4 regions of the Brenneria uluponensis genome follow, and region 1 is predicted to be linked to each of the others. Evidence: predicted binding sites of a transcription regulator. Region 1 holds the regulator's gene; each other region holds the start of a gene.
The links. The regulator sigma-54, encoded in region 1, starts transcription at its own class of promoters, with help from an activator protein. The targets are predictions, from matches to a motif close to GTTGGCACANNTTTCGCTNT.
Positions count from the first base shown of each region.

Region 2: the regulator sigma-54 is predicted to act here: its motif matches at 3,515-3,534, upstream of glnA (glutamate--ammonia ligase).
Region 3: the regulator sigma-54 is predicted to act here: its motif matches at 1,801-1,820, upstream of RS889_RS04830 (gamma-glutamyltransferase family protein).
Region 4: the regulator sigma-54 is predicted to act here: its motif matches at 2,969-2,988, upstream of RS889_RS02410 (circularly permuted type 2 ATP-grasp protein).

Region 1 is NZ_CP135917.1:4,575,731-4,581,818, reverse strand. It holds gene npr (PTS phosphocarrier protein NPr) at 157-429, opposite strand; gene rapZ (RNase adapter RapZ) at 426-1,280, opposite strand; gene ptsN (PTS IIA-like nitrogen regulatory protein PtsN) at 1,474-1,947, opposite strand; gene hpf (ribosome hibernation promoting factor) at 2,046-2,333, opposite strand; gene rpoN (RNA polymerase factor sigma-54) at 2,357-3,790, opposite strand; gene lptB (LPS export ABC transporter ATP-binding protein) at 3,832-4,557, opposite strand; gene lptA (lipopolysaccharide ABC transporter substrate-binding protein LptA) at 4,561-5,139, opposite strand; gene lptC (LPS export ABC transporter periplasmic protein LptC) at 5,117-5,686, opposite strand; gene kdsC (3-deoxy-manno-octulosonate-8-phosphatase KdsC) at 5,683-6,088, opposite strand, start outside.
Region 2 is NZ_CP135917.1:4,968,105-4,974,192, forward strand. It holds gene fabY (fatty acid biosynthesis protein FabY) at 1-74, opposite strand, end outside; gene dtd (D-aminoacyl-tRNA deacylase) at 114-551, opposite strand; gene yihX (glucose-1-phosphatase) at 631-1,242, opposite strand; gene typA (ribosome-dependent GTPase TypA) at 1,415-3,241, opposite strand; gene glnA (glutamate--ammonia ligase) at 3,614-5,023, shown strand; gene glnL (nitrogen regulation protein NR(II)) at 5,224-6,088, shown strand, end outside.
Region 3 is NZ_CP135917.1:1,049,589-1,055,676, forward strand. It holds gene hpxX (oxalurate catabolism protein HpxX) at 1-138, opposite strand, end outside; gene RS889_RS04830 (gamma-glutamyltransferase family protein) at 169-1,755, opposite strand; gene RS889_RS04835 (MurR/RpiR family transcriptional regulator) at 1,904-2,743, shown strand; gene RS889_RS04840 (transporter substrate-binding domain-containing protein) at 3,123-3,914, shown strand; gene RS889_RS04845 (amino acid ABC transporter permease) at 3,924-4,589, shown strand; gene RS889_RS04850 (amino acid ABC transporter permease) at 4,589-5,245, shown strand; gene RS889_RS04855 (amino acid ABC transporter ATP-binding protein) at 5,226-5,969, shown strand.
Region 4 is NZ_CP135917.1:495,673-501,760, forward strand. It holds gene RS889_RS02400 (transglutaminase family protein) at 1-569, opposite strand, end outside; gene RS889_RS02405 (alpha-E domain-containing protein) at 566-1,495, opposite strand; gene RS889_RS02410 (circularly permuted type 2 ATP-grasp protein) at 1,489-2,928, opposite strand; gene ridA (2-iminobutanoate/2-iminopropanoate deaminase) at 3,309-3,695, opposite strand; gene pyrI (aspartate carbamoyltransferase regulatory subunit) at 3,830-4,300, opposite strand; gene pyrB (aspartate carbamoyltransferase) at 4,316-5,251, opposite strand; gene RS889_RS02430 (NanQ anomerase/TabA/YiaL family protein) at 5,681-6,088, shown strand, end outside.

The sequences.
Region 1 (6,088 bases):
ATATGATTACAACATAAAAGCAACACCCCCGCGCCAAGAGGGGCGGGGGTGTATAAAAAGGACATGCTTTAAATGATAGTAGGTTCTTATGGGAGTGAAAGGAAGAGATCGGGATCACGAAGATGGTGATGGACGGTGATCCTGATGAAGGATAAATTAATCCTCGTCAAATCCGGCTTCAAACAGTTCAATAACCGACGCCAAAGCCTGTTCTTCATCCGAACCGCTGACTTCAATCTCAATATAGCGCCCTTTGGCTGAATCCAACATTAGCATGGCAATGACGCTGCTGGCTTCAGCCTCTACACCACTATCATTACGTAAAAGAACTTCAGCCTCAAAGCTTTGTACCAGTTCAAATAATTTCATGGCTGGTCGAGCATGCATTCCAAGGCGGTTTTTGACTTCAACGGTTTGTTTTACGGTCATGATTTTCGCTTTTCCAACGTACGATGACGTGACTGTACATTTTTACCACGGGAACGAAAATAATCGGCCAATTGTTCCGCAATGTAGACAGAGCGATGCTTACCACCCGTACAACCAATCGCCACCGTTAGATAGCTACGATTATTGGTTTCCAGCATCGGCAGCCATAACTCCAGGTAGCTACGGGTTTGATAGATGAAGTTATGAACTTCAGTATGACGATCCAAAAATGCGGCTACCGGTTTATCCAACCCGGTCATTGGGCGTAGTTTTGGGTCCCAGTGGGGATTAGGCAAAAAACGAACGTCAAAAACATAGTCGGCATCAATAGGAATACCGTGTTTATAACCGAATGATTCAAATACCATTGTCAGCTCACGTTCCCGTTTACCTAGCAAACGGGTACGTAACATCTCGGCCAGTTCATGTACCGACATTTCTGACGTGTCAATGATAAGGTCGGCACGGGAACGCAGAGGTTCGAGCAAATCGTTTTCCTCATCAATGGCGCTTTCCAGGGACAGATTCTTGCTGGAGAGTGGATGAAGACGACGAGTATCACTGTAACGGCGGATCAGCGTGTTGCGATCAGCATCCAGAAACAGTAATTGAGGCGAAAAACTTTTTGGCAACTGCGTGATGGCTTGTTCCAGTATTTCCGGCGATTCAGGCATGTTGCGCACGTCAATGCTGACGGCTGCAGAGATGTTACGCTCTGCTAGCGTGTTGGCGAGGTCCGGTAGTAGAACCACCGGTAGGTTATCTACGCAGTAGAAGCCCATGTCTTCCAGTGCGCGCAGGGCTACGGATTTTCCCGAACCTGACCGACCACTGACAATCATCAGCACCATCTGAAGATTCCCCCCTGGCAGCAGATGATGAAGATCCACCGCCACAGTTAGTTTCCGTTAGTAGCCCGGCGACGCCGGAATCTATGGTTAATTTCGCAACCCCGGGCTGTTGTCAGGCAAAGGTCTGACACCGTTGAATTTTTATGGTATGTCTATCGATTTGCGCCACGGTGTTGCCAGTAACTGTGCCACATTATTCGGCCTCGGTCATAATCTGGTACAGCTCATCATCACTTTGTGCCGCACGCAGACGCCGACATATTGTTTTATCGGCGAGCCGTTTGGCAATGAGGGATAACGTATGTAAATGGGTTTTACATTGTTCCGCGGGAACCAGCAAGGCAAAAAGTAAATCTACAGGTTGGTTATCGATGGCATCAAAGGCAATGGGCTGCTCTAGCTGGATAAACACACCAACTGCACCCAGTGTATTTTCATCTTCCAGTTTCCCGTGGGGAATCGCAATGCCGTTGCCGATACCTGTACTGCCCATGCGCTCCCGTGTCAGGATCGCTTCGAAGATAATCTGCGAGGGCAGATTGAGCTGTTGAGCCGCCAGTTCACTGATGATTTCCAGGGCACGTTTCTTACTCTGGCAGTGGACAGCACTACGGGTGCACTCTTTACGGAGCACTGCGCTGAGTTGCATAACGGGATCGTTGTTCATTTCGTTTTCACTTAACGACACTTTTGTGCCTCAGATAATCAGCCTACTGTTTAACAGTAGGCTGATTGCTGTCCCTGCGCCTGAAGGCGATGAAAAAATCAGTGTTGTTTCAGTTTATCCTTATGTTTGTTTAACTGTCGCGCCAGTTTATCGATCAAAAGATCGATGGCAGCATACATATCATCCGCTTCTGATGTAGCGTGCAGCTCACCGCCGTTAACGTGGATTGTAGCATCCGCAATCTGCTGGATCTTTTCCACTTTAAGTACCACGTACACCTGATTTATACGATCAAAGTATTGTTCAAGTTTTGCGAATTTTGTATTGACAAAATCGCGCAAGGCATCAGTTATTTCGACGTGGTGTCCGGTAATGTTGAGCTGCATATCATCTTCCTTCTCAATTAGGGTCAGACCAGCTGCTTACGCTGATTTGACGGCGGGATAGATAGAGACTCTCGGTACTTTGCAACAGTTCTCCGAGCCACAATGATTCCCTGTTCAGAGAGCAAAGTGGTTAGTTTACTGTCACTCAATGGCTTCGCGGGGTTTTCCGCAGCGATCAGTTTCTTGACCAGCGCACGAATAGCGGTGGATGACGCTTCGCCACCACTGTCTGTATTCACATGGCTGGAGAAGAAATATTTCAGTTCGAAAATACCTCGTGGGCTATGCAGAAATTTCTGCGTAGTCACGCGGGAAATAGTGGACTCATGCATATCCACAGCCTGGGCGATATCCGCTAGCACCATGGGTTTCATAAACTCTTCGCCCTGTTCAAAAAATGCCAGTTGCTGCTCGACGATACAGCGAGTGACCTTTAACAAGGTTTCGTTGCGACTCTCCAGACTTTTGATTAGCCAGCGGGCTTCCTGCAGGTGACTACGGATAAACTGGCCGTCACTGTCACTGCGCACACTGTTGCCCATCGCCGCATATTGCTGGTTGATCTGTAACCTGGGAACACTGTCTGTGTTCAGTTCGACTATCCAGCGATCTTGTACCTTATGAGTCAGAACATCGGGAATCACATATTCTGATTCACCAGTGTTAATTGATTGACCAGGGCGCGGGTCAAGGGATTGAATTAATGCCAGAGCTTCTTTCAGTACATCTTCTTTCAGACGACTGGAACGAATCAAGGCACGAAAATCATGGTTTGCCAGCAGATCCAGAAACTCACTGACAATCAGTTTAGCCTCTGACAGCCAGGGCGTATCCGGCGCAAATTGCGAAAGTTGTACTAGCAGGCAGTCTCGCAGATCGCGAGCGGCAACACCAATCGGGTCAAAATGCTGTACCCGCTTGAGTACTGCTTCCACTTCTTCCATCGTGACATTATCGTCACCGATGCTCTCACGGATTTCATCCAGCGATACGGTCAGATAGCCAGTGTTGTCAACCGCATCCACTATTGATGTGGCAATAGCCGCATCAGTATCAGAAAACGGTGTCAGTTCCACCTGCCACATCAGGTAGTCCTGCAAGGTTTGGGTGGTTTCTCCCTGGTAGACTGGCAGTTCGTCATCGCGGTAGTCAGTGCTGGTACCTGAAGGGGTTCCGGCAGTATAAATTTCATCCCAGGCGGCATCCAGCGGCAGTTCATCTGGCATATCTTTCTGTTCCAGCGCTTCCCGTGTATCTAATGCTTCACTGTCGGTGTTTTCTACGGTGTCTACTTCTTCATGCGTATCAGCCTGTTCTAACAATGGATTGCTTTCCAGCGCCTGTTGGATCTCTTGCTGGAGTTCAAGCGTGGACAACTGCAGCAGACGAATTGCCTGTTGCAGTTGTGGTGTCATGGCCAATTGTTGGCTAAGCCTGAGTTGCAAACCTTGCTTCATAAATAGCGCTAACTTCCTTATATAATTAAAAAACGACGTTATTAGAGTCGAAATCCTTCACCCAAATAGACTCGTTTTACTTGCTCGTTGGCCAGTATATCCATCGGTGAGCCGTGGGCAATAAGGTGACCCTGGCTAACGATGTAAGCGCGTTCACAAACGTCTAACGTTTCACGAACGTTATGATCGGTGATCAGTACGCCTAAGCCACTGTCGCGCAGGTGTTCAATGATCTTTTTAATATCAATCACCGAAATAGGATCTACCCCGGCGAAAGGTTCATCCAGCAGGATGAACTTCGGGTTGGCAGCCAGCGCCCGGGCTATCTCTACCCGTCGACGTTCACCACCCGAGAGCGATTGTCCCAGACTATCGCGCAAGTGAACAATATGAAACTCCTCCATTAGCTCATTTGCGCGATCTTCCTGCTGTTCTGTCGTCAGATCCTTGCGGATTTGCAGTACAGCCATCAGGTTGTCATAGACACTCAAACGACGAAAAATGGATGCTTCCTGAGGCAGGTAACCAATACCGCGGTGCGCACGGTCATGCAAAGGCAGTAAAGTGATGTCATTATCATCAATAATGATACGGCCTTCGTCGCACTGCACTATTCCCACCACCATATAAAACGTCGTAGTTTTACCTGCGCCATTGGGACCGAGCAGACCAACAATTTCACCGGAGTTGACGGTGAGACTGACATCTTCCACTACTTTGCGGCCTTTGTATGCTTTGGCCAGATTTTCTGCAATTAATGTAGCCATAGGTTACTGTGCCACTCGCTGTTGCGTTTTGGGTGACTTGCTCTGCGATTTACTTTGGTCGCCTTTATCCTGAAGTTGAGAGGGCACCAATACCGTAGTTACTCGTTTTCCTTTGTCACTGAATGCTTCCATCTGTTGTTGTTTTACCAGATAGGTAATACGGTCGCCTTTTATGTTGCTGTCCAACTGTTCCAGATAGGCGTTGCCCGTCAGGATGACAAAATCCTTATCCAGCTCATAGCGCAATTTTTGCGCATGACCTTTTACAGGTTTGCCATTGTCCTGCATCTGATAAAATGTGGCGGGATTACCATAGCCTTCAATAATTTCATGGCCTTGTTTCCCCTGAGGGCGGGTAACCACGACTTTATCTGCATGAACTATGATGGAGCCTTGGGTGACGATAACGTTGCCAGTAAAAGTGGCAACATTACTCTGCATATCAAGGGATTGCTGGTCTGAATCGATATGTATTGGTTGCTCGGTATCGCTGGTTAATGCCAGTGCCGGAATGCTAACGGCAAACAGAGAGCTGGCGAGCAAGGTACTACGTATCAGATTATTTGTTTTGTGGGATTTCATAGGAGGTTTTTACCTTTTCGATCAACTCGGCAGTTTTGTCGCGCAGATTGCCGCGCATTCTTAATCCGTTGGAAGTAAAGCCGGTACCGTACAGTGTGACTTCATCATCTGATGAGACATCTTGAGTTATCAGGTTTATCTGGGCATTGTCCGTCTTAATGCGCTTCAGTTGCGACTCTGCGGTAAGGCTGTTTACTTCAACATGACCATACAAATAGAGCATTTTATCTTTTGTCAGTTTGGCGCGATCAGAGCGCACTGACCAGGTGGCCACGCCCTGCTCATTAAACAAGGTGGCAACGGGCAGGGTAAACCAACTCACCTGATCGGTATTGAAAAATTCGGCTTCACTTGCTACCAGTTTGTAATTTAATTTCCCTGCTGGGTCATAAACTACGGTCACTGTTTCTTTGGTCGTATAATCAGGGGCGTTACTTGTTGTGACCACTGGGTTCGATGTTGTCTTGTTATTGGTTAAATTCAAACCGAGCAGGATCAGTGCGATCAATGCCAGCAGAATAGTCAGCCAACCTTTCGTTTTACTCATATCGACAGCCCTTTGGCATGCTCCAGCTTATCTTGAGCCAACAGAATAAGATCGCAAATTTCACGCACAGCACCATGGCCTCCAGAAATACGTGTAATGTAATCCGCCGTTGGCAGCAATAATGGATGGGCGTCTGCAACGGCTACACTCAGCCCTACTTGGGCCATCACCGGCCAGTCGATTAAATCATCGCCGATATAAGCAACCTGGTCCGCTGTCAAAGACAGCTCACCCAACAGCTTTTGGAAGGCTAAAAGCTTATCAGACTGGCCCTGATAAAGGTGAGTAATCCCTAATGTTATACAGCGATCTACCAGTAGTTGTGCTGAACGACCTGTAATAATCGCAATATCTATGCCGGAAGTCAGCAGACAGCGGATGCCATAGCCATCTCTCACATGA
Region 2 (6,088 bases), 390 kb from region 1:
CGCAACATTTCCCAGCGAAATTGATAGTAAGCATCAAGATTTTCGGCGCTTTCAGGCACTCTCAGGTGATACATAGACACAGCCTCGCTAAACAAAGAATTTCTACATCTGGCCTAAACCTGTAACCAGAAGGTTACTGGTCCATCATTCACCAGCGCGACTTTCATATCTGCAGCAAAACGACCAGTTTCGGTAGCAATACCACGCTCACGGCATTGCCCGATAAAATACTGATACAGGCGGTTCGCCTCATCCGGCGATGCCCCACGGGAGAAACTGGGGCGCATCCCCTTTTGCGTATCCGCTGCCAACGTAAATTGAGAAACTACCAGCAAACTACCGCCAGCCTGTTGAACATTCAGGTTCATCTTGTCATTTTTATCGCTGAAAATGCGATAACCAGCGACTCGCTCACAAAGTCGGGCCGCCTTTTTTTCATCATCCCCTTGTTCAACAGCCAGTAACACCAACAATCCCGAATCAATTTCACCAACCACCGATTCATCAACCGTAACACTGGCACCCGATACCCGCTGAATTAACGCGATCATAGAAACGTTGCAACTCCTGTTTAAAATACCTGAACGGCAGCGCATACTTCCGCGCAGGCAGCAGAATCAACAATATGAGCTATTTACTAAAAACGTTATATTTTTGGGCAAAAAAATCAGGGATTACCTTTCGGTCACTCACCAGTATCGACTGAATGCCAAGTTCAGAAGCCGCCGTCACATTAGCAATATTATCATCAAAGAAAATAGCATTATCCGCTGTGGCAGCTTCCTGGCGCAGTACATGGTGGTAAATATCCGCTTCTGGTTTGCGAAATCCGATTTCCTGAGAAAGGTACAGATGATCTACGGCTTGTTGTATTTGCGGATATTGAGTTGGCCAGAAATCACAATGCAAGCGGTTGGTATTGGAAAGGATGACCACCCGGTGCCCTTCCTGACGCAAACGCTGCATAATCTCCAATACTTCAGCTCGCAGAGAAACAAATATCGCTTGCCACCCCGTCGAGAACTGTTCAAAACTAAGGCTAATACCCACTTCATAACACACGCGAGATGCGAATTCCTCATCACTGATCTCGCCACGCTCATGCCGCTCAAAGGTGTCCCCCATAACGAAACGTTCGCGTAACATTGCTAGCGGTACGTTACCAAGATGGCTCCACACACCGAAAACCCGATTAAAATCAATGTCGATGATGACATTGCCCAAATCAAATATATACAGCATGTTTCCTCCCGATTTAACCATAGATTCTCACTTTAGTGGGAAAAATCAGAACTGAACAGCATAGATGATCAAGATAATAATGAGATTGAAAATGGTGCAACATACAGAGAACTAACTGAATAAAGAAAAAAGGCCCCAAAATGGGGCCTTCTGGCGAAGCAAAATAAGATGATTAGTCTTCTTTTGTGGTGCGATTAGCGCGACGGCGATCGTTTTCCGTCAAATGACGTTTGCGAAGACGGATGGAGTGCGGAGTCACTTCCACCAGTTCGTCATCATCAATAAATTCAAGCGCCTGTTCCAGAGACATTTTAATCGCCGGTACCAGTGTCGTGGCTTCGTCAGTACCGGAAGCACGCATGTTGGTCAGCTTCTTACCCGTCAGGCAGTTCACTGTCAGGTCGTTAGAGCGGGTGTGAATACCGATGATCTGGCCTTCATACACTTCAGCACCATGGCCCAGGAACAATTTACCGCGATCCTGCAAGCTGTATAGCGCATAAGCAACGGCTTTACCCTGCCCATTGGAGATCAATACGCCATTCTGACGCTGGCCAATTTCCCCCGGACGCACATCATCATAATGGCTAAAGGTGGAATACAGTAGACCCGTACCCGACGTCATGGTCATAAAGTCGGTACGGAAACCGATCAATCCACGGCTTGGAATCACGTAGTCCAGACGCACACGGCCTTTGCCATCAGGGATCATGTCTCGCATGTCACCTTTACGTATACCCATGGCTTCCATCACCGAGCCCTGATTCTGCTCTTCGATGTCCAACGTCACTTGCTCAAATGGCTCCTGACGACGACCATCAATAGTACGGAAGATAACTTTCGGACGGGATACCGCCAGTTCAAAACCTTCGCGACGCATATTTTCAATCAATACAGACAGATGCAGCTCACCACGGCCTGAAACACGGAATGCATCTGGATCTTCTGTTTCTTCCACGCGCAGTGCTACGTTATGCACCAGCTCTTTGCGAAGACGGTCCAGAATCTGACGTGAAGTCACAAACTTACCTTCTTTTCCGCAGAACGGTGAAGTATTGACGCAGAAGAACATGGTTACTGTCGGTTCGTCTACCGTTAACGGTGGCAGCGCTTCAACAGTAGAAGTATCGCAGATGGTGTCGGAAATATTCAATTCACCCAGGCCGGTAACCGCCACAATGTCGCCCGCTTCTGCCAGCGTACTTTCAATACGTAGCAGACCCATATGACCAAGTACCTGACCCACTTTACCGTTACGTACTTTGCCCTGGCTGTCGACAATACTAACCTGCTGGTTTGGTTTCACCACACCACGCGAGATACGACCGATACCGATAACACCAACATAGTTGTTGTAATCTAACTGGGATATCTGCATCTGGAACGGGCCGTTGAGGTCGACTTTAGGTGCTTCAACGTATTTTACGATGGCTTCAAACAGCGGAGTCATGTCGTCCGCCATATCATTATGATCCAGACCCGAAACACCGTTCAGTGCGGATGTATAAACAATCGGGAAATCCAGTTGCTCATCAGTCGCGCCAAGGTTAACAAACAGGTCAAAAACCTGATCGACAACCCAATCTGGACGCGCGCCCGGGCGGTCAACCTTGTTGATCACCACAATGGGTTTCAGGCCATAGGCAAAAGCTTTCTGAGTCACGAAACGCGTCTGCGGCATCGGGCCGTCCATCGCGTCCACCAGCAGCAGAACCGAATCAACCATGGACATCACGCGCTCAACTTCACCGCCGAAATCGGCGTGACCTGGCGTATCCACAATATTAATACGGTAGTTATTCCAGTTGATGGCGGTATTTTTAGCGAGGATAGTAATTCCACGCTCTTTTTCCAAATCATTGGAGTCCATGACACGTTCGGTGGGATCATTACGATCATCACCCAACGTACCGGACTGTTGCAGCAACTTATCGACCAGGGTGGTTTTCCCATGGTCAACGTGCGCAATAATAGCGATGTTACGCAAATTTTCGATCACAGCTTTGCCTCAGGCATTTTAGAAATAGCGCGCTATTGTACACGTATTAATCGAGGGACTAAACAGGATCACAAACATCTACCCTAAACAACCTGCCGTTGCCGGGTTTGTGATCACTTTCACGGTGCAATTACGCTACAAACGAGTTGTAACGCACCAAAATAGAGCATCAAGTTTAAAACAAAGCTCCATTTTGGTGCATTACACTATAATAGTGCAAAGGGGTATGACACAAAAAGCCAGCAGGAATGCCCTTTAGCACGAATTAAAAAAGTTGGCACACTTTTAGCTTTAGTTTACTCACGGTAACAACATCATTCCACAACGATATTCGTTCCACGACGATAAATGACACAATCGGGAGAACCAAGTATGTCTGCAGAAAATGTTTTGACGATGCTGAATGAACATGAAGTGAAGTTTGTTGATCTTCGCTTCACTGATACCAAAGGTAAGGAACAGCACGTCACTATTCCAGCACATCAAGTCAATGCTGACTTTTTTGAAGACGGCAAAATGTTTGATGGTTCTTCGATTGGTGGCTGGAAAGGTATCAACGAATCAGACATGGTATTAATGCCCGATCCGACTACTGCAGTTCTGGATCCTTTCTTCGAAGAAACCACACTGAACATCCGTTGCGACATTCTGGAACCAGCCACAATGCAGGGCTACGATCGCGACCCGCGTTCTATCTCTAAACGCGCCGAAGATTTCCTGCGCTCTTCTGGTATCGCGGATACCGTACTGTTCGGGCCTGAGCCGGAATTTTTCCTGTTTGACGATGTCCGTTTCGGCAGCAGCATTTCTGGTTCACACGTATCTATCGATGACATCGAAGCAGCGTGGAATAGCAGCAAACAATATGAAGGTGGCAACAAAGGCCATCGTCCGTCAGTAAAAGGTGGTTACTTCCCGGTTCCACCAGTAGATTCATCACAGGATCTCCGTTCGACCATGTGTCTGACCATGGAACAGATGGGCCTGGTTGTTGAAGCTCATCACCATGAAGTAGCGACTGCCGGTCAGAACGAAATAGCCACCCGCTTCAATAGTATGACCAAAAAAGCTGACGAAATTCAGATTTACAAATATGTCGTACATAACGTAGCTCACGTGTTTGGTAAAACGGCAACCTTCATGCCAAAACCAATGTTCGGTGACAACGGCTCAGGTATGCATTGCCATATGTCTCTGTCCAAAGACGGTGCCAACCTGTTCTCTGGTGATAAATACGGCGGTCTGTCTGAAACAGCGTTGTACTACATCGGTGGTATCATTAAACACGCGAAAGCCATTAATGCCTTGACCAACCCAACGACCAACTCTTACAAGCGTCTGGTCCCAGGGTATGAAGCACCGGTCATGCTGGCCTACTCAGCCCGTAACCGCTCTGCTTCGATTCGTATTCCAGTCGTTTCCAGCCCGAAAGCACGCCGTATCGAGGTCCGTTTCCCGGATCCTGCTGCCAACCCGTATCTGGCCTTCGCAGCTCTGCTGATGGCTGGCCTGGACGGTATCATCAACAAAATCCATCCTGGTGATGCCATGGATAAGAATCTGTATGATTTACCGGCAGAAGAAGCGAAAGAAATCCCAACTGTAGCGGGTTCACTGGAAGAAGCACTAAATGCGCTGAATGCCGACCGTGAGTTCCTGACCCGCGGTGGCGTGTTCACTGAAGACTCAATTGATGCTTACATCGAATTGCGTAAATCAGAGGACGACCGTGTTCGTATGACACCACATCCGGTCGAATTCGAACTGTACTACAGCGTTTAATAATCACGCGTCGACGGCAGGAGAGATACGATGATGTTTAAGCTGCCGTCACACAAAATTTTTATGTTTTGTTTTTGTTGCCGTGGAAACTTTTCAGCCCATCTTCGGATGGGTTTTTTTCTCCACCGGCGTCATATTGTCGCCACATAATATCTATCATTCAGAACATAATGCACTGACATAGTGCGGGAGTCTGCGTTATGGCAACAGGCACGCTGCCCGATGCTGGGCAGATCCTCAATTCTTTGATTAACAGTATTTTACTGCTGGATAAAGATCTGGCAATTCACTACTCCAACCCAGCGGCACAGCAACTTTTAGCGCAAAGTTCCCGAAAGCTGTCAGGGACACCGCTGCCGGAGCTACTAGGTTATTTCTCGCTGAATCTCGACCTGATGCGCGAAAGCCTCGACTCAGGACAGGGCTTTACCGATAACGAAGTTACCATCGTGGTAGATGGTAAGGCTCATATCATGTCGCTCACGGCCCAACGGATACAGAATAATTTCATCCTGTTGGAAATGGCGCCAATGGACAACCAACGTCGTCTAAGCCAGGAGCAACTACAACACGCCCAGCAACAAGCGGCTCGCGATCTGGTGAGAGGCCTGGCGCATGAGATCAAAAACCCACTTGGTGGGTTACGCGGGGCAGCACAGTTACTTTCCAAAGCACTGCCAGATCCTGAGTTGAGGGAATATACCAAAGTCATCATTGAGCAAGCAGATCGTCTGCGTAATCTGGTAGACCGGTTATTAGGACCACAACAACCTGGCTTGCACGTTACGCAGAGCATTCATCAGGTTGCCGAACGCGTATTCCAACTGGTATCTCTGGAAAAAGCAGACAATGTTACGCTGGTCAGGGATTACGACCCGAGCCTGCCAGAACTGACACATGACCCGGATCAAATTGAGCAGGTATTACTTAACATTACCCGCAATGCACTACAGGCTCTGGGGGAAGAAGGCGGCACCATCACTATCCGTACCCGGACTGCATTTCAATTGACGCTACATGGTGTGCGTTATCGTCTGGCAGCCCGTATTGATATTGAAGATGATG
Region 3 (6,088 bases), 1.6 Mb from region 1:
CTGCGCCATCGCCGCGATACGGCTGAACTGGCGTTGTAATTCCTGGCGACGGGCGTCATCCAGCGTCAACGTCAGCAGTGTTTCCATCTGTTCCAGATAAGTACAAAGTGCCGCGTTATCAATATGTTGATTACTCATGATTCGGTTAGCCTCCTGAGGATGATGCGATTAAAAGCCGGCGGCACTGCCGTTGCTCCGGGGATCAAATGCGCCTTCCAGCATGCCATTAACGTGACGCACAATGGCGCCAGCGTGACCAACGGTTTCACTGAAACCGGGGAGTAGTTCCACGTCATGTCCCAGTGTGCGTAGTGCGTCTACTGTCGCGGGAGTAAAGCGGTCTTCCAGCTTGAGGGTATCGGTGGATTGACCCCAGGTGCGGCCGAGCAGCCAGCGCGGGGCGGTAATTGCCTGTTGCAGTGGTAAACCCTGCACGACATGACGGATAAACAGCGCGGCCTGCGTTTGTGGCTGACCGTCGCCACCCATTGAACCGTAAACCATCGTACGGCCGTCTGACAGACGGGCGGCGGCGGGATTCAGGGTATGGAACGGTTGCTTGCCCGGTTCCAGCGCCAGCAGATGATGAGGATCAAGGCTGAAAGACGCGCCGCGGTTCTGCCATAACACGCCTGTTCCTGGCAGCACTATGCCACTGCCAAATTCGTGATAAATGCTCTGGATAAAAGACACCGCCAGTCCGTTACGATCGCAAACCCCCATCCATACCGTGTCGCCAGGACCTTTCCCCTCGCCCCATGGTGCGGCGGCACGGGTATTGACTCGCTGGCTCAGCGTATTGAGATGGTGGCTTTCCAGCAGGCTTTGAACATCCTGAGTGATGTAGCGTGGATCGGTGATAAAACGGTCACGCAGACCGAATGCCAGCTTGGTGGCTTCTACAATACGGTGCACGGTCTGGCTGTCGCTTTGATCTGCTATTTCCAGACGGTCGGTAATACCGAGGATCGCCAGGGAAACCAGTCCTTGCGTCGGGGGGGCGAGGTTGAAAATTTCTCCCCGGCTGTGTGCTAACCGTAATGGCGTGGTACGGCGAGCGTGATAGCCGGCCAGATCATCAGCAGTGATAGGCATGCCCAGTTGTGCCATTTGCTGTGCCATACGGCGCGCCAGAGCACCATGGTAAAAACTGTCCAGCCCGTCTTCGGCCAGCTGGGTCAGGGTGTGAGCCAGATCGGACTGAATGAAGCGGCTACCGGTGCGAGGGATCGTTCCCTCGGGTAGAAACATCTGACAAAACGCCGGGAAATCGTTGAGTTCATGATAACGACTGGTCAATGCGTCTTCCTGCGACTGGGTGACAGGAATTCCCTCACGGGCATAGCGAATAGCATCGGCCAGCAAGCGCGACAACGGCAGCGGCTTGCCGCCCATTTCAGCTGAACAGGCCAATGCTTCCTGCCAACCGCCAATCGTCCCCGCCACGGTCAGTGCTGCTTTCGGGCCTCGGTGCGGAATATGTGTTTCACCGGCATACAGTGCCCGGTTAGCCAGTGAACCGGCGCTTCCGCTGGCATCAATGGCGATAGGCTCGCCTTCTGGTGGCACAATCAACCAGAAGCCGTCGCCACCCAGACTGTTCATATGTGGATATACCACCGCGATAGCCGCAGCGGCGGCCACCATTGCTTCAATGGCGTTACCACCTTCCCGCAGAATGGTTTGCGCGGTGGTGCTCGCCAGGTGATGTGGTGTTACCGCCATCCCCGATGGGGCAATATTACTTTGCATCATTTTTTCTAATCTCACGGAGCGTTGTGGTTGTAGGGTGTCCGGGGTAAAGCAAAACCCGTTCCATCTTTTTCCACTTGCCGTATACGCAACGCTTTATGATATGGTGCAACAAGATGATACGGCTGAAACGAAAGTTACAGAGGCAGGCATGAAGCAGATTGATGAGCGGTTGCGCAGTCAGTACAGTGAACTCTCCCCGCAGGAACAACGGGTGGCCGCGTTTATTTTTGATCATTTCGATGACCTTATTAGCTATAACAGCGCGGAGCTGGCGCGGTTGAGCGGTGTGTCGAAAGCGACCGTCAGCCGGTTATTCCGCCGTCTGGGGTATCCCAGCTACCGGGAGATGCGCGATGAACTGCGTACTTTGCGCCAGAGCGGTATGCCGTTAACGGATAACCGTGATGCGGTACAGGGCAATACATTGCTGGCACGCCATTACAAGCAGGAGATGGCGAACCTGACGCAATGGGTGAACCAGATTGATCCAGTGCCGTTTGGCACCGTGATTGCCGCATTACAGCAGGCACAGCGCGTTTGTATTATCGGGTTGCGTAACAGCTATCCGGTGGCGCTGCATCTACGCCAGCAACTGTTACAAATCCGCCCGCAGGTACTGTTACTTACCCAACCGGGACAAACGCTCTCTGAAGAGTTGGTGGACCTGAATGCGCAGGATGTGGTGATTGTTGTCGCGTTTCGGCGGCGTCCACGCTTAATTCAGCCATTACTCAAGCAGTTGCAGGATAACCGGGTGCCGGTATTACTGTTGTGCGAGCCCCAGGCTCATACGTTGCAGCCCTTTGCCAACTGGACGTTGTGTGCACCGCTGGACAGTGTGTCAGCCTTTGACAGCTATGCCTCCGCCATGAGTCTGGCGAATTTGATCAGCAATGCATTATTGCACGACATGTTGCGTGATGGTCGCCAGCATATTCACCAGATAGCGGATCTTTACCAGCGACTGGATGAACTGGAACAGCGATAAGATCGCAGCAATGATGATCCATTTTGGTGCGGTTGTTTCATTGTAGTGCAATTGTTTCCCCGTTTTGTGCTCTGTTATTGTGCGTGTCTTATCCGGTTTATCTCCCGCTGGTATCAGCGATATCGCCTGAAGATAGGTTATGTTAGGCGGTTGATACACTGAGTCTCTACATATGTCCATGTCCGTTAAAACATGATGTTATATCAATTTTTACTACTATTTCATGGCTATTCCACGTTTTGGCGGAGCACACTGACGTTATACGCTTTCCCTCTGTTTTATATCTGGCACACATATTGCTTTTCATTGTAACGATAGTTTCAGTTGTTTATTTTTGAGAACCTTTTGTTTCATACTAACGTAACCAGGGGCAAACGCGATGAGCATCAAAAAACGTTTTTTAGCAATAGTAGGCGCAGCACTGTTGATGGCCCAGGCAGGCAGCGTAATGGCTGACCAGTTAAAGGATATTGAACAACATGGCGTACTGCGTGTAGCAATACCGCAGGATTTCCCGCCGTTTGGCTCTGTGGGAACCGATTTGCAACCACAAGGCTACGATATTGATGTTGCCCGTTATCTGGCCAAAGAAATGAAACTAAAGTTGCAGCTGGTGCCGGTAAGCAGTGCTAATCGTATCCCGTATCTGCAAACCAATAAGGTAGATCTGGTGATCTCCAGTCTGGGTAAAAATGCCGAACGGGAAAAAGTCATTGATTTTAGCCGGGCTTATGCGCCGTTCTTCCTGGGTGTCTTCGGCCCGAAAACCGGCGATGTCAGTTCACCAGCCACTTTGCAGGGCAAGAGTATCGGTGTTACCCGCGGCGCAGTGGAAGACATGGTATTGAGTAATATCGCGCCCAAGACGGCGACGATTAAACGTTATGAAGACAATAACACCACATTGTCGGCCTATCTGTCCGGGCAGGTGGAATATGTGGCAACCGGTAATCTGGTTATCGCTGCGATTGCCGAGAAAAACCCCACCAAGGCTCCGGTAGCGAAATTCATGCTGAAAGACTCGCCTTGCTTTATTGGTATGAGAAAAGGGGAACCGGCATTGAAAGCCAAAGTTAACAGCTTGATTGAGAAAGCGATAAAAGATAACACCCTGAACAGCCTGTCAGAAAAGTGGATGAAGGCACCGCTACCAGCCAATCTGGGCGCGTAAGGAGGAGCCATGACCTATCAGCTTAATTTTGCTGCGCTGTGGCCATACTGGCCGGAATTGCTGGCTGGATTGTGGGTCACGATTGAGCTGACGGCCATGGCAACCGTAGGTGGGATCGCCATCGGTATCTGTGGTGCGGCGTTACGCAGTGGCAAACCCAATATTGCCAGCCGTCTGTGGGGCGTTTACGTCGAAGTGATCCGTAATACGCCGTTTGTGGTGCAACTGTTTTTTATCGTGTTCGGGCTGCCAGGATTGGGGCTTAAGCTCAATGCCGGACAGGCCGCGCTGTTGGCGATGTTAATTAATCTGGGTGCTTACAGTACGGAAATCATCCGCGCAGGTATCCAGGTCACGCCGAAAGGTCAGTGGGAAGCGGCGCGGGTATTGGGCCTGAGCCGCACCCAGACTTTTCTGCGGGTGATTCTGCCGCCCGCTCTGCAACGTATTTATCCGGCGCTGGTCAGTCAGTGCATCATCGTAATGCTGGGTTCCTCGGTGGTGTCTCAGGTGTCTTACGAAGAGCTGACCTTCGCCGCCAGTTTGATTCAGTCTCGAACCTTTCTCAGTTTTGAGGTGTATTCGGTGACCACGCTTATCTATTTAGCGCTGTCAATACTGATGCGTCAGTTGCTGTTGCTGGTCGGGAGACGTTTTTTGAGGAGTCCGGCTTGATGGCGACATTTACTGACTGGGACATCGTGCGCAATCTGCTGCTGGCCGCACGCTGGACATTACTGTTATCGCTGACCGCTTTTTTTGGCGGTGTGCTGGTGACACTCCCACTGTTGTTGTTGCGTTTGACTAAACGTGTATGGCCGTTGCGTCTGATTCGACTGTATACCGAGCTGTTCCAGGGAACGCCGTTGCTGATGCAACTGTTTCTGGCTTTTTTCGGCCTGGGATTGTTTGGCATTAACGTTAGCCCGTGGGTGGCCGCGGCACTGGCGCTGACGCTGTTCACCAGCGCGTTTCTGGTGGATATCTGGTATGCCAGCGTGCAGGCGCTGCCGAAAGGGCAGTGGGAAGCTTCTCGCTGCCTGGGGCTGACCTTTTGGCAGACGCTGAGCCGGGTTGTGGCACCACAGGCCATGCGTATCGCCATTGCGCCGACGGTTGGCTTTTCGGTACAGGTCATCAAAGGAACAGCGCTGGCATCGATCATCGGTTTTGTCGAATTGACCAAAGCCGGCACTATGCTGAATAACGTGACTTATCAACCGTTTGAAGTATTTGGTCTGGTGGCGTTGGGATACTTCCTGATGTGTTACCCCTTGTCTTATTACAGCCATTATCTGGAGAGGAAATTCAATGCCGCTCATCACCATTAATCAGGTTCATAAATATTATGGTCAGAACCACGTGTTAAAAGGTGTGGATCTGGATATCGACATAGGGGAGGTCGTTTTCATCATCGGTCGCAGCGGCTCAGGAAAAAGCACATTACTGCGTTGCATCAACGGGTTGGAAGGCTATCAGGAAGGCAGCATCAAACTGGGTGGAATGACCATCACGGATCGGGAGTCCCAGGCGCGAGACATCAGCCGTTCGGTTGGCATGATCTTCCAGAATTTTAATCTGTTCCCACATATGAGCGCGTTGGAAAACGTCATGCTGGCACCGCGTCTGGTGTTGGGTAAAAACGCGGCAGAATGCCGCGAGCTGGGCGCACAGATGTTGAATAAAGTTGGTCTGGGCGACCGGATGGATTATTACCCCGGCAACCTCTCCGGCGGTCAGCAGCAGCGGGTGGCGATTGCCCGGGCGTTGGCAATGAATCCGAAAGTGTTGTTGTGCGATGAGATTACCTCGGCGCTGGACCCGGAACTGGTGGGAGAAGTGCTGAAAGTGCTGGAGCAACTGGCTGCCGAAGGCATGACGCTGATTCTGGTCACGCATGAAATGAACTTTGCTCGTGAAATAGGCGACCGGGTGGTGTTTATGCATCAGGGCACAGTGTGGGAACAGGGTAAAGGACATGAATTGTTTGCCCGCCCACAAACTGCCGAGCTTAAACAGTTTATCGCTTCCGTTCGGGGACTGAAGGAGGCCTGACACCATCGTCATTCCCGAAAGGCGAAGAACTAACCGCAAGTTGAGTACCGTGTTTGGGATGGATACCTGCCTCACGCAGGAGTGACGGAAATAGGTCATCCGACATGGCTGTTTCAATG
Region 4 (6,088 bases), 1.0 Mb from region 1:
TAACCGCTCACATAGCGGGCGGGAATATGCAGGCTGCGACAGCAGGCCAGAAAAACATGGGTATGATCCTGACAAACCCCTTTTTGCATGGCAAAGGCGCTTGCCGCGGTGTCATGCACCTGCGTGGCGCCAGGAGTATACGGCATTTTCAACTGTAATTCCGCCATCAGTTGATGCAGGCTTTCTTCCGCTGCCTGTGGGCGATAGTAACGCTGCGCAAACGCACGGATAGTGCCGTTGGCCTCCGTCAGTGGCGTGGTGCGCAGGAATACCAATGGCGAGAGCGAATCCGTTTCTCCGCCAGCGTAGGCATCTTCTCTGCTATCGGCGATTTCCACTACACCTTGAGCATGAATCGTGATGTCATGGTGTGGATGATCGAGTGTCAGTACATGTAGCACGTTGCCATAGGCATCGGTGGTAGCGACAGCGGAGACGGGGAGTGTCAGTTTCCACTCCTTTATCTGCTGATAGGCGGTGTTCTGCGGTGTCAGACGTAGGTACTGGGTGCTGAACTTCACTTCTTCATCATAGCGATAGTGGGTCAGGTGATTGATGGTAAGCTTCATAACGCCTCCAGATAGGTATGACGAATACTGTCCGCCATCTCGTTGATATTACTGAGAAAATTATTCAGATAAGTTTGCAGATCTTCCGCCATGATGTCGTCCAGCGTGCTGAAACGCAGCGCTACGTTCAACTGGTGGGCAAGGCGTTGGGGAACCCGGGCGCGTTCACTGCCGATGGCTTCCAACTGCTGAACCAGATCGCTGACGCAGGCTCGCAATGATCGCGGCACGTCGTTACGCAGTACCAGTAGTTCGGTCACGGTTTCTCGGCTGACCGGCTGGCGATAGATGCTGTTGTAGGCTTCACGAGCGCTCACGGCCCTCAGCAGCGTATCTAACCGGTAATATTCCCGTACCGGATCGGGATCGTTATTCAATTGCTGATCTTTGATGCTGAGCAGTTGCGCGGTGGCATAAGCACGTTCAATCAGTGTACCGAGGCGGATAAAGCACTGCGCGTCGTTACGCAGTAATGTGCCGAACATGGCGCCGCGGAATAGGTGGGCACGCTCTTTCACCCAGTCAAAGAAGGCGTCTATGCCGATTTTATCTACGCCCTGATGACGCAGATGGCGAATATCAATGCGGGTGGTGTTAATGCATTCCCACACTTCAGACGACAGGCTACCGCGCACCGCGTGGGCGTTGTTCCAGGCCATTTCGATGCAACTGTAAATGCTGCTGGGGTTATGGCTGTCGAGAGCAAAAAAGTTCAGCAGATTATCCATGGAAAACCGGGTGTAATGCTGCTGAAACAGCTCATGGGTATGGGTCAGATTCAGCGGTAACGCCAGATCGCGTTGCTGCTGGCTGTGGCGCGGCATCATGGATAGCTTGTAAGTCACATCCAGTACGCGGGCGAAACTCTCGGCTCGTTCCAGATAACGGGCCATCCAATACAGTTCACTGGCTGTACGGCTTAGCATGATTCGTCCTCCTCCATGACCCAGGTATCTTTGGTACCACCACCTTGTGAGGAGTTCACCACCAGCGAGCCTTCCGTCAGTGCGACACGAGTCAACCCTCCGGGGATCAACCGGATCTCCTCGCCGGAGAGCGCGAATGGCCGCAGGTCGATATGGCGTGGAGCCAGTCCTTCATCTACAAAAGTGGGGCAGGTGGAAAGCGCCAACGTTTCCTGGGCAATGTAGTGGTGCGGGTTGGCCAGCAACCGTAGCCGGAAGTCTTCTATTTGCTGATGCGTGGCGCAGGGACCAACCAGCATGCCGTAACCGCCAGCGCCATGGACTTCCTTCACCACCATGCTGGCCAGATTATCGAGGACATAGCGTAAATCTTCAGCGTTGCGGCACTGCCAGGTAGGAATATTGCCCAGAATTGGTTCTTCAGATAGGTAAAAACGGATCATCTCCGGTACATACGGATAGATGGATTTGTCATCAGCCACGCCGGTGCCGATGGCATTGGCCAGCACCACGCCACCGGTGCGATACACCGACAGCAAACCCGGCACGCCGAGCATTGAATCGGTGCGGAATGCCAGCGGGTCGAGGAAGTCATCGTCGATGCGGCGATAGATGACATCCACCTGACAAGGGCCTTCGGTGGTGCGCATATAGACTGCGCCTTCTTTCACGAACAGATCGGCGCTCTCCACCAGCTCAACGCCCATCTGCTGGGCCAGAAAACTGTGCTCAAAATAGGCGCTGTTAAAACGCCCCGGAGTCATCACCACGACGGTTGGATCGTCCACCGGCGTGCTTTCACGCAAGGTTTGCAGCAGATAGCTGGGATAACGCTCTACCGGTGCAATATGTTGCCTGGCAAACAGATCCGGATACAACCGCATCATCATCTTGCGGTTTTCCAGCATGTAAGACACCCCGGACGGCGTGCGTAAATTATCTTCCAGCACGTAATAATGACCGTCGCTGTTGCGCACCATGTCGATACCGGTGATATGGGCATAGATGTTGTTGTGCAAATCCACGCCCTGCATGCAGGGTTGGTACTGATCGTTAGCCAACACTTGCTCGGCAGGAATAATACCCGCCCTGAGAATATGCTGCTGGTGATAGATATCGTACAGAAAGGCATTGAGCGCTTTGACCCGCTGGCGGATGCCACGATCGAGCATGCGCCATTCATGGGCGGGAATAATGCGCGGGACGCTGTCGAAAGGAATCAGGCGCTCGGTCCCGCCCTCTTCGCCATAGACATTGAACGTAATGCCGACCCGATGAAACAGCAGTTCTGCTTGCTCCTTTTTCTGCTTGATGGCCTGTTGGTCGGTTTGTTGCAGCCATTGCCAGTACGCGTCGTATTGCTGGCGTTGTGTGCCTTCTGCGGTGAGCATCTCATCGTAGTAAGGCGTGGTTGGAAGCGTTATTTTTATCATTGTCATCCTCTGGCATCACGCTTGATGAAGATACAACTGAAATGCAGAAAGCATGCCAGCGTGGCAAATGACGTACTTATCGCTGAGGACAGGGTATTTTTGCACCTGATTGGTGCCGGTACGGCGATCACTGCGCCATAGTGGTGTTGTCCGGTGGGAATAGACGGCGCTGATAGTGCGAAGAGGGCAATGAGTGCACCGAATGAGGATGAGCTGATGAGCCTACCCGAATTTAGTGTTATTCGACTGCCGACTTGACTGGGGAACGCGTGACATCGGCATGTAATCGGGGGGGCTGCTGCCTTCCCCTTGTGAAGGGGAAGGGTTGGCCGGGGTCGGAACGCACGAGGCGTGCCGCTGCCCCTGTGATGCGAGACAAATTAGCCACGCACAGCGATGGCTTCTATTTCTATTTTCACGTCTTTTGGCAGACGAGCGACTTCTACACAGGAACGGGCCGGGAACGGCGCATTATGTTCGGTAAAGAAGGCCTCATAGGTGGCGTTAACCGTGGCGAAATCGTTAAGATCTTTTACAAATACGGTAGTTTTAACGATATCAGACACTTTCAGACCGGCAGCTTCCACAATCGCCTTGACGTTTTCCAGTGATTGACGCGCTTGCGCGGATATGTCGTCGGATACCAGACCGGTTTTCGGGTCTACCGGAATCTGACCGGACGTGAATATCATGCTGCCGAGGTCAACACCCTGAACGTAAGGGCCAATCGCTGCTGGAGCCTGTTCCGTACTGATAATGCGTGACATATTTTCTCCTGATTAAGTCTGAATGAACGCGAACGCTTTTTTTCCAAAAAGCCGGGTACCACGCCATTCTACCTCGTGAGCCGTCAGGCAAAGCAATACCTTTCTGATATTTCTGGTATTGCTTGCTCGCTAACTTAATGGCTGTTCAGTACCGCCTGACGTTCGAATTCCTTCTCACAGTATTTGCATTTCAACTGTACATCACCACCGTCACTGTGCTGTTTCACACTGAATGAAGAACTGACCGGTTCGCTGCGACTGATACAGTTGCTGTTGGGGCAGGTCAGTACGCCATCAATATGATCCGGAAGTTGTGGATGTAACTTACGCACCACATCGTAATTATCGATCTGGTTGACGGTCGCTTGCGGCGCATATATTGCCAACTGGTCGGCCTGCTCTTCAGTAAGGAAAATATTCTCGATCTTGATCAGATCTTTGCGTCCCAGCTCGTTGGACGGCAGGTTGAGGCCGATGGTAATACGCTGATCGGTGGCGGTCAGTTTAAACAGTGTCAGCAGTTTGAAGCCGACCTGAGCCGGAATGTGGTCGATCACCGTACCGCGTTTGATGGCTTCTACCTGTAATTTATTATCATGAGTCATTCTTGTGCTCCTCCTTTACAGAACCAGTTCGCTGTTTAAAACCAATGCCAACAGGGCTTGGCGCGCATAGATACCGTTACCGGTCTGCTGGAAATAATGGGCGTAAGGTGTACTGTCAACATCGGTGGTGATTTCGTCAATACGCGGCAGCGGATGCAGTACTTTCAGATTATCGCGGGCATTGGCGAGGTCGGCCGCGCGCAGAATGAACTGTGATTTGATGTTGATATATTCAGACGGATCCAGCCGTTCTTTCTGCACTCGGGTCATGTAAAGAATATCCACCTGTGGCACGACTTCTTCAATGCTGTCATGCAAGCTGTAGGCGATATTTTTTTCTTCCAGCATCTGTAGGATGTAGTCCGGCATCGCCAGTGCTCCAGGGGCGATGAAGTAGAAACGGTTGCCATCAAATTTGGCCAGCGCCTGAGTCAGCGAATGCACGGTGCGCCCGTATTTCAGGTCACCGACCATGGCGATATTGATACTGTTCAGACGGCCCTGGGTTTCCTGAATGGTGAACAGGTCGAGCAGGGTCTGAGACGGGTGCTGATTGGCACCGTCGCCCGCGTTGAGTACCGGTATGCCGTTGGAAAACTGACTTGCCAGTCGCGCGGCGCCTTCTTGTGGATGACGCATCACAATGGCATCCACGTAGTTACTGATGACCGAAATGGTATCCGCCAGCGTTTCCCCTTTTTTGCCTAACGAGGTATTGCTGCTGTCGGCGAAGCCGACCACGGACGCGCCCAAACGGTGCATGGCAGTTTCAAATGACAGGCGGGTGCGGGTTGATGCTTCAAAGAAGCAACTGGCAATCACTTTATGTTTTAACAGCTCCGGTTGCGGGTTGGCTTTCAGGCTGGCGGCCACTTTCAGCGTCAGTTCCAGATCGTCCCGGCTGAGATCATTAATCGAGATGATGTGTCTTTTATAAAGCGGATTGACCATTTGGTTATTCTCCCCACAGTTAGGCATGGTAAACAGAAATTTTTGCCGCCTGCGACAGGCAAAAAAAAAACCCCTTCAACGAGGGGTTTTTTTCAACAATCGGTAAGGCAACGGAAGGAAAAACGCCGGCTGGCTGCCGGATGGCAGTTGCGGTTGATGACCCACAAAAACAGCAGCGTTAAACATGTCCCCTCCCGGCAAATTGTCCGAAATTATACGCGCAGGGAACGCTAATTCAAGCGGAAAACGCGATTTTTCGTGCATGGCAATCGATTGCGATAGGTACGCTCGCCAATGCTGGGCGGCGTGGTTTGTGTCTGAAATTAAAATGGCAGTCTCGTCACTTTTTGGCCGTGGCCGGCTGGCGGCTGAAACGGAGGAGGAGTATAAATGCCGTAAAGTATCGTTTCATTTTATCGAGGAATGACCATGATTACCGGCAATATTCATCATCTTGAACTGGTTCCTTATCTGCCATTGGAATTGCGTGAGGCTATTGAGTATGTGAAACAGCATATCAATGCTGATACGCCGCTTGGCAAACACGACATTGATGGCAACAAGGTGTTTGTCCTGGTTTCGAATGACAGTACCGATGTGCTGGAAAATCGCCGGGCGGAATATCATGGTAAATATCTTGATATCCAGATCATTCTGAATGGTACCGAAGGAATGACCTTCAGCAACCTGCCTGCGGGTAAGCCAGATGTGGACTGGCTAGCGGATAAAGACATCGCGTTTTTGCCAGCCGGTGAACAGGAAAAGCAGTTTGTTATGCAATCCGGTGATTTTGTGGTGTTCTTCCCGGGCGAAGTGCATAAGCCGCTGTGTGCCGTC